3 regions of the Thalassospira xiamenensis M-5 genome follow, and region 2 is predicted to be linked to each of the others. Evidence: predicted binding sites of a transcription regulator. Region 2 holds the regulator's gene; each other region holds the start of a gene.

Region 1 (4,263 bases), 170 kb from region 2:
TGTTGGCGCGGGCACCCTTGATCGCAATCGATTTGCCATTACCCTTGCGGCGTTCCTTGGGAACGGCGATCTGTTCAACCCCGACAAGATACTTTCCGGTCAGGCTGTTCGGGTTCTGCTGGATCTGTTCGGGTGTGCCTTCGGCAACAATACGACCGCCATGGATACCGGCACCAGGGCCCATATCAACGACGTAATCGGCGGCACGAATGGCGTCTTCGTCATGTTCAACAACAAGCACGGTGTTGCCCAGATCGCGAAGACGTTTCAGGGTCTCAAGCAAGCGGTCATTGTCACGCTGATGCAGGCCAATGGAAGGTTCATCCAGAACATACAAGACCCCGGTCAGGCCGGATCCGATTTGCGACGCCAGCCGGATACGCTGGCTTTCGCCACCTGAAAGTGTGCCAGATGTACGCGACATCGACAGATAATCCAGTCCGACATCCCGCAGGAAACGCAGGCGATCATTGATTTCGCGCAGGATGCGTCGCGCGATTTCGGTTTCTTTTTCGTTCAGTTTGCCTTCAAGCGCCTGGAACCAATCGGCGGCTTTGCCAATCGAAAGATCGGTGATCTCTGAAATCGTGGATTTGTCGATCTTCACGGCCAGTGCTTCGGGTTTCAGGCGATGGCCTTCGCAGGTCGGGCAGCTTGAAACCGTCTGGTATTTCGAAAGTTCATCGCGTGCCCACTGGCTGTCGGTTTCGCGCCAGCGGCGCGACATGTTGGGAATGACGCCTTCGAACGGTCGGGCAACCTTGTAGCTGCGCGAACCGTCATCGTAGGTCACCGTGACGTCTTCATCACCTGAACCATACAGAATGATGTCCTGTGCTGTTTTCGGAAGCTTTTCCCATGCGACATTGGTCTTGAAGCCGAAATGCTTGGCGACCGCACGTAGGGTTTGAAGATAATATTTCGATGTGGTGCTGGCCCACGGCGCAACAGCGCCGTCGTCAAGGCTTTTGCTTTCATCCGGGACGACCAGTTCCGGGTCGAATTCCATCTGGGTGCCAAGACCATCGCAAGCCGGGCAGGCGCCAAACGGGTTGTTGAACGAAAACAGGCGTGGCTCGATTTCTTCTATCGTAAAGCCGGAAACCGGGCAGGCGAACTTTGCCGAGAACACGGTTGTTTCGCCGGTTTTGGCATCTTCGGTCAGGACGATACCGTCTGTCAGTTCAAGGGCGGTTTCAAAACTGTCGGCAAGGCGGGTTGCAATCCCTTCCTTGACGATCAGACGGTCAACCACGACCGAGATATCGTGCTTGAGTTTTTTGTTCAGTTCAGGTGCTTCGTCGATGTCATACATTTCGCCATCAATCTTGACGCGCTGGAACCCGCGTGTGCGAAGGTCACGCAGTTCCTTTTTGTATTCACCCTTACGCCCCCGAACGAACGGTGCCAGCAGATAAAGCCGCGTGCCTTCGGGCATTTCCATAACGCGGTCAACCATCTGCGATACGGTCTGGCTGACAATCGGAAGGCCGGTTGCCGGGGAATACGGGATGCCAACGCGCGCCCAGAGAAGACGCATATAGTCATAAATTTCGGTAACCGTTCCCACAGTCGAGCGCGGGTTGCGCGATGTTGTTTTCTGTTCGATGGAAATGGCAGGAGACAGGCCATCGATATATTCCACATCGGGTTTTTGCATCAATTCAAGGAATTGACGTGCATACGCTGACAGGCTTTCGACATAACGACGCTGTCCTTCGGCATAAATCGTATCGAACGCCAACGAACTTTTGCCCGACCCTGACAGACCAGTGATGACCACCAGAGCATCGCGGGGCAGTTCAACATCGATATTTTGCAGATTATGTTCTTTCGCACCGCGAACCGAAATTTTCGTCAGCATGTCGGGCCTTTTGTTCCTGTAATGTTCGGGAAAGGTATAGAGGAGCCAATTATGATACGCAAGCGCGCCCCTGACAGTTCCTGTCAGTATCTGTCAGGAGTAGTTTATTTTTGCAGTCGCGCAAGATTGCCCACGAAAAAACCCGCCGGAAAAACCGGCGGGTTGATCTGTTTTTTTTAGATACTGACAGGATCAGCCTTTGGTAACCGACCGGCCGGTTGCGCCAAGATCCTTGAAAGCTTCTTCGAGGCGGGCCGCCATCGAAAGTTCGGCTTCGCGGACCCATACGCGCGGGTCGTACTGTTTTTTGTAGGGCTGGTCCGTATCCGGGTCCACTTGATATTTGAAAGCACGTGCATTGGCTTCGACATATTCGCCAACCGGGCGCGAATAGGCGAACTGGGTATCGGTGTCTATATTCATCTTGAAGACGCCGTAACTGACGGCTTCTTCGATTTTTTCTTTTTCCGAACCCGAACCGCCATGGAACACGAAGTCTAGCGGACGGTCGCCAAGGTTATGCTTTTCCGAAACATATTTCTGGGATTCCAGAAGGATTTCCGGACGAAGCTTGACGTTACCCGGTTTATAAACGCCATGAACGTTGCCGAATGCCGCCGCGACCGAGAAATGGCCCAGCGGAGCAAGACGGCGATAGGCTTCTTCTACTTCTTCGGGACGGGTATAAAGACGTGGATCAATTTCCTCGACACTAGTATCAAGGTCATGGCCGATACCGTCTTCTTCGCCGCCGGTCACGCCCAGTTCGATTTCCAGGCTCATTTCGATTTTTGACATGCGTTTGAGGAACTCTTCGCAGGTCGACAGGTTGTCTTCGAGCGGTTCCTCGGACAGGTCCAGCATGTGGGAGCTATAAAGCGCCTTGCCGGTCTCGGCATGGGCCTTTTCGCTCCATTTCAGCATTTCATCGACCCACGGAACGAATTTCCGGTTTGCGTGGTCGGTATGCATGACGACAGCAACACCATAATACTCAGCCATCAGCTGGGCATGGCGTGCAGCCGAAACAGCGCCTACAACACGGGCCGCTGCTGCGTCCTTGATGCCCTTGCCGGCAAAGAACTGTGCACCGCCATTCGAAAGCTGAATGATGATGTCAGAACCGGCATTTGCAGCGGCTTCAAGGGCGGCATTCATCGTGCTGGACGATGTGATATTGACGGCGGGAAGGGCGTAACCGTCCTGCTTGCAGGCAGCGACAAGGTCACGATAGGCAGAACCGGTAACAACACCGGGTTTAACGGAAGGCATGTGGGTACTCCTCCTGGGGGTCAGAGTATTATTGTTTCCCCCGTGCGTACCGACTGATCCGCAGCGAGGGCAATCCGTAAGGAGCCCAATGCATCTTCCATATGCTGCGTAAGGTCAAGGTTTTCCGTTATAGACTTTAGGAAAAATTGCTGTTCACGCAGACACAGGCCGTCATGATCGGGCTCGTCGTCTGTGCGGATGATTTCGTCAGATTGTGTAAATTTTCCGGCAGCATCTGTGGCAGCATGGTGAAGCTTTAAGGCATTCGTTTTTGTGTGGGTGTCGATATCGGCTGAACCGGCACCTTTTTCTTCAACATCGGTGATGGAAACACAGCCTTTCGGTCCGATCACATCTTTGACGAAAAAGGCGGTTTCGCTGATCATTGGTCCCCAACCGGCCTCGTACCAGCCAACTGATCCGTCATCAAAGCGCACCTGCAACTGACCATAGTTATACATTTCAGGTGCAACTTCATCAGACAGGCGTACGCCGATGGCGCTGACCGATACCGGTTTTGCGCCGGTCATCAGACACATCATGTCAAGATAATGCACACCACAATCGACAATCGGTGAAACACTGTTGAGCAACCGTTTATGGGTTTCCCAGAAAGCACCGCTGCTTTGTTGGTTCAGGTTCATGCGCATGACGAGCGGCTTGCCGAGTGTCTTTGCAACTTCAACGAACTTTGCCCAAGACGGATGATGGCGCAGGATATAGCCGATCACCAGTTTGCGACCGTGCTTTTTGGCTGCATTGACCACACGTTCGGCATCCTCGGCAGTAGCTGCCAATGGCTTTTCAATAAAGACATGCGCCCCGGCTTCGAATGCGGCGATGGCAAAATCAGCATGGGTTTCGGTATATGTGTTGATCGAAACTGCATCAGGTTTTGTTGCCGCCAGCGCAGTATGAAAATCGGTAAATTGCGGGTAGGCAGCAAAACCATCCGGAAGGTTTTCTGCCGGGATTTCGGAACGGGCACACAGTCCGACGATTTCGTACCCGTCAAGCGCGTGATAGGCCTTGGCATGCGATAATCCCATATTGCCAAGACCGACGACAAGAATACGAACAGGCTTCATGTTGTGCCTCCTGATAAGTTTCTAATGCTTTGTTGTATT
Region 2 (4,263 bases):
TTCCTGCGCGCCTGACGGTACAGCAAAGCGGCCTAGCGGTGATTCTTTTGCTGTCCGGATTGTGGATTTCGCGACGCTGGGTTTTGCCATTCTTTGGCATTCTGCTGCTGGCGGTTTTTTGTGGCGGGTTGCTGATTGCATCCATCCATCTTGAAAGGGCGCCATCCGGGCTTCTGACCAAGACGCTTTACATGACAGAGATCGAGGGCGACATCACGCTTCTGGAGCCACGGGGCGGGCGGATGCGCATGACCGTGGCACCAATGCGGATCGCGGGGCTTGAGGACCGGGCATTTGACTGGAAGGTGCGATTGAGCCTTCCAGGTGGCGATGAGCTTTCCGTCGGGGATCATATCGTGGCAACGGCGCGGCTGTTTCCGTTGCGCGCGGCGTCCGTGCCGGGCGACCCGGATTTTTCACGCGGATTATATCTGGACGGGATCGGGGCGACCGGGTTTGTTTTCGGCCATAAATATAGTGTGACCAAGAAGGCCGAAACAGGAATGATGCAGCCGGTTTCGGACCGGATCGAAAGTCTGCGCCTGACGATCATGACGGCAATCGATCAGAGCCTTACCGGCGCAGAGGCCGGGATTGCCAAGGCATTGATTGTCGGCGAACGGGGCGATGTCAGTGCGGAAATTGCCGATGATCTTCGCAAATCGGGATTGGCGCATCTTCTGGCGATTTCCGGGCTGCATATGGGGCTTTTAAGCGGGACGGTTTTCTTTTTCCTGCGGTTTGGCATGGCGGCCATTCCCGCCCTTGCGCTGCGGTTTCCGATCAAGAAATGGGCGGCTATCGGGGCGATGGTGTCAGCGGGGATCTATCTTGGCCTGTCAGGGGCCAGTGTGCCGACGCAGCGTGCCTTTGTGACGTTGACGATTGTCTGGATTGCGTTGCTGCTGGATCGGCGGGCGATATCGTTGCGGCTGGTGGCGTTTGCGGCGCTGGTTGTTCTGATCCTGCGGCCCGATGCGGTCTTGGGGCCAAGCTTTCAGCTTTCCTTTGCGGCGGTGTCGGTTCTGGTAGCGTTTTATGATGGTCCGGGCAGGCGATGGTTTGACAAGTCGGGGGATCGGTCATGGCTATTCCGGCTTTGGCTGTTTTTTGCCGGGCTGGTGATGACCGGGTTGCTGGTTACGGCGGTGACCGCGCCGATCATCGGGTTTCATTTCGGGCGGATTTCGATGATCGGGATCGTGTCCAACCTGATTGCCATTCCGGTGATGGCGTTCTGGGTGATGCCGCTGATTGTGGCGACGCTTGTTCTGATGCCGTTCGGAGCCGGGGGACTGGCATTGTGGTTGATGAAGCCGGGACTGACATTGTTGATTGAAACCGCAAGCCTTGCCGCCGATCAGGCCTGGGGGCTTTGGCATGTCGAGCAGTTTAGTGCCGTATTTGCCATCGGCATCATGATGGCGATGGCCTGGTGGCTGGTCTGGCGAGGGAACGCGATTGCCCGGTTTGCTGTCATTCCGCTATGCGTGGCGATTGCGGCGCAAATCCTGTATCGCCCGGCGGATATTCTGGTTTCGGGGGATCAGGAAAGCTGGGCAATTCGCGACAGGGTGCGCGACAAACTTGTCCTGCCCGAAGGCATTTCGGATTTTCAGCAGTCGGTCTGGATGGCGCGATTTGGTATCGCCGATCATGATGCCGGCAATGTCATCGAAAAATGCGACGCAACGGTTTGTTCCGTCAGGATCGCCGGACGGCAGGTGATCATTGCCAATGATCTTGCCAATCCGTTCTATGCATGCCGCCATGGCGATATGATCATCAGCCTGAAACGCGATATGCCGCGTGATATCTGTGCGCCGGATGTGACTGTCATCGATGATGACCTGTTATGGTGGCAGGGGGGCGTATTGATTGCGTTGCGGCCCGATGCCGCCCCGGTGATCGAAACCGTGCGTGAAACGTCCGGCATCTGGCCGTGGATTATCATCGGGGGCAGGGTGGTCAAATAAAAAACGCCGCCAGGCAAGGCCGACGGCGTTTCTTTCGGTTTGTTCGGTTTATTCGGTATTCTATCAGTATTGGCGGAGCAAACCGATCAGACGTCCCTGAATGCGGACACGATCAGGCGACAGCGCGCGTGTTTCATAACGCGCATTGGCCGGTTCCAGCAGAACTTCGCCACGGCCACGTTTCAGGCGTTTCAGAGTGGCTTCGGCGTCGTCGACCAGTGCGACAACGATGGAGCCATCATTGGCCTGTTCGCAACGCTGGATCAGGACGGTGTCGCCATCGAGAATACCGGCATCGATCATCGAATCACCGGAAACTTCAAGCGCATAGTGATCGCCGGTTCCCAGAAGCGCTGCCGGGACCTGCACCATTGTGGTCTGATCGCGAAGGGCTTCGATCGGGGTACCCGCCGCAATCCGGCCAAACAGCGGCAGGGAAACGGATTCACCCGATTCCGAAAAGGCCGAAGGCACGGTTGCCGGCCGATGCGCAGCCTTTCGCGCGGAGGCGATAGAGGTAACATTGTTGGGCGTTTCCGCCGCGTCGTCATCATTATTATCGGGAAGACGCAGGACTTCGAGCGCGCGGGCCCGATGGGCGAGACGGCGAATAAAACCGCGTTCCTCAAGCCCGGTGATCAGGCGATGAATGCCGGATTTGGATTTCAGGCTCAGGGCTTCTTTCATCTCGTCAAAAGAGGGCGAGATGCCATGATCGCGAAGGTAATTATCGATATAGACCAGCAATTCGTATTGCTTGCGCGTCAGCATGATTTTTTCCGAACCAGTAATAAGAACAAACCGAATACATAAATGTTCTACTTTGGTTCTGCTTGTTCGTCAAGCACCACAACCCGAAAAATCACCGTTTAAGGGCATTCTTTCGGTCAAGAAACGAAATTTGGGTATTTCCAGGGATCAGTCGGCGGTGAAAGTACCCGACTTTCCGCCTTCCTTGTGGACAACGCGAATATCGGTAATCCGCATGGCTTTATCGACCGCCTTGCACATATCGAACACGGTAAGTGCGGTAACGGAAACGGCGGTCAGGGCTTCCATTTCCACCCCGGTTTTGCCGGTGGTTTTGCATGTCGCGACAATATCTACCGCATCGGTGTCAGTTGCGAGTTCCAGCGTGACTTCGGCCGAGGTTAGAGGCAGGGGATGGCAAAGCGGGATCAGGTCAGCGGTTTTCTTGGCCCCCATAATCCCGGCAAGCTGGGCGATACCAAGAACGTCGCCCTTTTTATGGCCGCGTTCGGCAATCAGCCGGGCCGTTTCCGCCGACATCAGGACACGGCCCTTTGCGATGGCGACGCGCGCGGTATCGGTCTTGGCCGAAATATCGACCATGACGGCATTACCAGCAGCGTCGATATGCGAAAGTTTGTCTGCCATGCCTGTGTCTTGTTCCGTTATCAGGCCGCGAGGCCAAGAATATTACGGGTGGCGGCGGTGACGTCGTCCTGACGCATCAGGCTTTCGCCGATCAGGAAGCATTGCGCGCCGACCTTTGCCATGCGGGCGAGGTCATCGTGCGTGAACAGGCCGCTTTCGGCGACCAGCATCCGGCTGTCATCAACCATACCAGCGAGTTCTTCGGTCGTGGTCAGGGAGACTTCCAGCGTTTTCAGATTGCGGTTGTTAACGCCAAGCAGCTTTGATTTCAGTTTCAGGGCGCGTTCGAGTTCCGGGGCGTTGTGCACCTCGATCAGGACATCCATGCCAAGGCTGTTTGCGGCGTCTTCAAGCTCGGCGGCCCGGGCGTCTTCGAGGGCGGCCATGATCAGAAGGATGCAATCGGCACCAAGGGCCCGGGCTTCGGTCACCTGATAGGGATCAAGCATGAAATCCTTGCGCAGGACCGGCAGATCAACCGCGCTACGTGCCGCGATCAGATAGCTGTCATCGCCCTGGAAATAGGGGATGTCGGTCAGGACCGACAGGCAACTTGCCCCACCGGCCTTGTAGGCTTGCGCCAGAACGGGCGGATTGAAATCCGGGCGGATCAGGCCCTTGGACGGGGATGCCTTTTTAATCTCGGCAATCAGGCCGTAACGACCATCCGCAACCGATGTTTCAAGCGCCCTGATAAAGCCGCGCGGTGCGGATTGTGATCTGGCTGCGGTTTCGAGGTCGGCAAGTGACTTTCGCGCCTTGCAGGCGGCGATGTGGTCGCGTTTGTCCTTACAGATACGTTCGAGTACGTCGCTCACGCTGCGGTCCCCTGATTGGAAATGCGGACTAGTGCCTGCAAGGTTTCTGCGGCTTTGCCGGAATCGATTGC
Region 3 (4,263 bases), 430 kb from region 2:
CTGATGCGCAAAATGCCAGCGATTTCTCCTGCCGCGCATAAGCCAGATCAAAATGATTGAAGACAAAAATGAAAAAATATGCGGTTGGCATTGATTTTGGCCGTGTCGCTGCTTTTACAAAAAGAAATACGAACCGATTTTTCACACGGCAAGTTAGCAAACGCCAAAACACAACCATAAGATTAAATTGATCGTTCGCAATAGAATTCGAGCATCTCAGAAATATCCAATAAAATTCATCAATATCATTGGATTAGCATAAAAAGTGTTGTTACTATAAGAATCGGGACAGAAATCATAACGCACAAAATATCGAGCCGCAGACTTGAAATCCACAGGATAATCCAGATACGCAGATAGAAATGATCTGCGCATTTTTATCCAAACGCGTCACATGCGGCTGAAAATAGCGGGAAGACAAATGAGGGTACACGAGCTTGGCTTTTGGGTTGGGGCCGCAATGGCCACGGCTTTTGTCGCACATGCGCAAACACCGGAACCAACCAATAAATGGGGGCCACATATCGACCTTGAAGGCAAGGCCGGTACAGATCGAAATCTTGGCGAAACCGATCTGTTCATTCCGCTATGGCAGGATGACGACACCCTGACCTTTGCCAATATCCGCGCACGCATGGATGATGCCAACAGTCACGAAGGCAACTTCGGTCTCGGCATTCGCCAGATGCTTGATAATGGCTGGAATATTGGTGGCTATGGTTATTTTGACCGCCGCCACAGCTCGTATGACAACAAATTCAATCAGGTCACCTTCGGGGCCGAAGCCCTTTCGCTTGACTGGGATTTTCGCGCCAATGCCTATATGCCGGTCGGCACGACAAGCTATGTAGAAGACAGCCTGAGTACGGTGGATTTTTCCGGCGCATCGATCATGTACCGTCAGGGCGAAGAACGCGCCCTTCGCGGGTTTGATGCCGAAATCGGCTGGCGCGCACCATTGTTTGAAGCCACGGCACCACAACAATTGCGCCTTTACGCAGGCGGCTATCGTTTTACCGAAGACGATGTGGACACGGTGCAGGGACCTCGCGGGCGGCTTGACCTGACCTTTGATGAAATACCGTTCCTGTGGGAAGGCTCGCGCTTTTCGCTGGGGGCTGAAATCCAGCATGACGATCCGCGCGGCACACAAAGCTTCGCCAGCTTCCGCCTGCGCATCCCGCTTCAGGATTTTGGCGACAATCCCAAACCGCGCCTGAACGCTATCGAACGCCGCATGACCGATCCGATCATGCGCGACATTGATATCGTCAGTCAGGCCGGGCAATTCACCACGGCAGAGGAAATAACAAGCACGGCCAACGGCAACACCATCACGCTTGTCAGCAGCGCAACAACAGCAAGTGCCGACCTCGCCACGACCATCTCATCCGCCGGTGCCAATTCGACCGTGGTCCTTAACGGCAGCTTTGCCAATGTCAACGACCGCCTTGATGTGCAGGATGGCCAAACCATCATGGGAACGGGCAATCTTGATGTTAAAACACCTTCCGGTCGCACTGTGACCATCACCACACCGGGCGCCAGCCTAAGCGGCGATGGCGCCCCTCCGGTCGGCTTCGGCACGCCGCACCATATTTTCAATATGGCCGCCAACAGTCGCCTTGTTGGCGTTACTGTTACTGTTTCAGGCCCCGCAACAGAGGCGGTCACAGCGGTGCGGATTGACGGTGTGGATAACGTTGAAATTATCAACAGCACCTTGACCACCACCGCAACGGACAACACGGTCTTTGGCATACAGGTTCTGGGGAACGCACAAAATACCGTCATTCGCGGCAACACGATCACAACCAGCAGTAACGATACCTTTGCCTACGCCCTCTCAGCAGTCGGATCAGACAACCTCGTATTCGAGAATAATACGCTCAATGTCAGCGGGGCGACAAACAACCACCTGATATTCTTTAACAGTAACAATACAAATCTCTCCGGCTCCGGGAACAGCGGCAATGTAAGCACATGCAATGTCGGTGGCGGGACAAACACCGGCTCCATCAGTTTCACGTCAGCAACGCCGACCTGCCCGTAATCAGGAAAGCTGTTGATAACCGGATGATGTCAAATCAACGGCCTGCCGCTGTCCGCGTTGACATCGGCGCGGGCAACCTGGGCACTGCGTATTTCGCTTGAATGTTCCTGTTTTGTTCTGTATTTTGAACATATGCGAAATATCATCGAACCGACATCCGATCACATCGAAACCGCCCCACCGGGCGAAGGCTGGAGCCATCCGGATTTTGATCCGGATCTACTGCCCGCGCGCCGGCAAAAAGGCCGCGGGGCGGTATCGAACATTGATGGCCGATTTGAACGCCATATCCATCAGGCGGTCGACGATGGCTGGATGACCAGCCTGATGGAAGATCAGGACGCACCGCGCATCCGTACCACCCTTGGCATTGATGGCGCGCGCAGCGTGATCACCAAAAATCAAAGCCCGGACGTGCCGTTTGACCGTTCGATCAATCCTTATCGCGGCTGTGAACATGGCTGCATCTATTGCTTTGCCAGGCCGACACACGCCTATCTCGGCCTGTCGCCGGGGCTGGATTTTGAAACAAAACTGTTCTGGAAGCCCGATGCCCCGACGCTATTGCGCAAACAGCTCGCCGTCAAAAGCTATATGCCCGCCCCGATTGTCATTGGCACCAGCACCGATCCCTATCAGCCGGTTGAACGTGAAAAGCAACTGACCCGATCCATCATCAAGGTGCTTGGCGATTGCCACCATCCTTTTTCGATCATCACCAAAGGCGCACTTGTCACCCGCGACATTGATCTGATCGCGCCAATGGCCGCCAGAAACCGCGCGTCGGTCGCGGTATCGGTTACAAGCCTTGATCACAGATTGTCCAACCTTCTTGAACCGCGTGCCTCCGCCCCGCACCGCCGGCTCGATGCCATTCGCAAACTTGCCGATGCCGGTATCCCGGTCACGGTCCTGTGCGCGCCAATCATTCCCGGCCTGAATGACATGGAAATCGAAAATCTGGTCGCCGCGGTGCGTGACGCCGGGGCAACGTCCGTATCGCACATCGTCATCCGCCTGCCGCTTGAAATCGCCGATCTGTTCGAAGAATGGCTTGGCGCCCATTATCCTGATCGCAAGGCAAAGGTCATGTCGCTGATCCGCCAGATGCGCGACGGCGAACGCTATCAGTCCGAATTTGGCACCCGTATGCGCGGCACCGGCCCGATTGCCGACCTGATCGCCAGACGGTTTGATGCTGCACGCAAAAAACACGGCATGACCGGCCGGTCGCTCAACCTTGATTGCAGCGGCTTTGTCCGCCCCAGCGCGAACGGGCAAATGTCGCTGTTCTGAAATCACCAGCAACATCGCCCTCCTCACCCCCAAGCCCTGCTCGCGCGACCGGCGGGCACCAACCCGATCACTCCGCCCCGGTCACTCCGCCCCGGTCACTCCGCCCCAATCACTCTGCACGACGGATCAGCATCGTTCTCTGACCGCCAACGGTAAGGCGCAATACTTCGCCATCATCAAACGCGTAACTCAGGATATGATGATCAGGATCCACAATCTGTCTGTCCTCGATCATGACAGCACCATCTGCGACCAGCGCGCTCGCTGCCGCAATGGTATCGGCAAACCCCGCCATCAGAATAAGCGGCACCACCCCGATCCCGTCTTTCAGGGCATTGGGCGTGAAATCAAGTGTCGGCATGCGATCCGCAAGGGAGATATGGGTCATTTTCCGGTTTCCTTGTTGGTGGGGCCACCTCGGGCAAACCGGTTTATGGAAAAAACAAAGGCCGCCCTGGGGCAGCCGGTCTTGGTTTAATTTACAAACACATCAACAGGCGCCGCGCTGTGTGCACGACGTAAAATAGGCGTTCTGATGTGTAACAATGTTTTCCATCTTTAAATCATTACGTACCTTATGCTGTCAGGTCAAGCCTGATTACAGCAGCTTTGTCCGCCCGAATGCCAACCGGCAGGTGCAGTTGCTGTGAACAGCCCACCGGGGCACCAGTTCAATGCTGCACACAGCAAAACACCCGCCCGGGCAAAGCCATTAGGCGGGTGTTGTTGATCAGCCGGATAATGGCGGTTTATCCCACCACCCGGTACCGGGCGTGTGGGGCGGGGCTTGCCGTAATCGACGGATCGATCTTCGGCAAAACCCCGCCTTCCTCCGCGCCTGTATATTCTGTCAAATCCTCGTTTTTGGCGTCGGTATCGTTCATCGCCATCATGCGCGCGCTTTCAAAAAAGCG

Evidence for each region. The regulator LexA, encoded in region 2, represses DNA repair genes until DNA is damaged. The targets are predictions, from matches to a motif close to ATGTTCTANTTTGGTTC.
Region 1: uvrA (excinuclease ABC subunit UvrA) is a predicted target of LexA. The motif match lies at 1,875-1,891, and genes of this name have one in related genera.
Region 3: TH3_RS08470 (PA0069 family radical SAM protein) is a predicted target of LexA. The motif match lies at 2,155-2,171, and genes of this name have one in related genera.

Annotation. Positions count from the first base shown of each region.
Region 1 is NZ_CP004388.1:2,057,862-2,062,124, forward strand. Features, by position in the region: gene uvrA (excinuclease ABC subunit UvrA) at 1-1,864, opposite strand, end outside; gene fbaA (class II fructose-bisphosphate aldolase) at 2,057-3,136, opposite strand; gene TH3_RS09695 (Gfo/Idh/MocA family protein) at 3,157-4,224, opposite strand.
Region 2 is NZ_CP004388.1:2,225,010-2,229,272, reverse strand. Features, by position in the region: gene TH3_RS10510 (ComEC/Rec2 family competence protein) at 39-1,976, shown strand; gene lexA (transcriptional repressor LexA) at 2,040-2,747, opposite strand; gene moaC (cyclic pyranopterin monophosphate synthase MoaC) at 2,895-3,395, opposite strand; gene trpC (indole-3-glycerol phosphate synthase TrpC) at 3,395-4,192, opposite strand; gene trpD (anthranilate phosphoribosyltransferase) at 4,189-4,263, opposite strand, start outside.
Region 3 is NZ_CP004388.1:1,790,651-1,794,913, reverse strand. Features, by position in the region: gene TH3_RS08475 (inverse autotransporter beta domain-containing protein) at 461-2,053, shown strand; gene TH3_RS08470 (PA0069 family radical SAM protein) at 2,186-3,349, shown strand; gene TH3_RS08465 (hypothetical protein) at 3,459-3,737, opposite strand; gene TH3_RS08460 (hypothetical protein) at 4,099-4,263, opposite strand, start outside.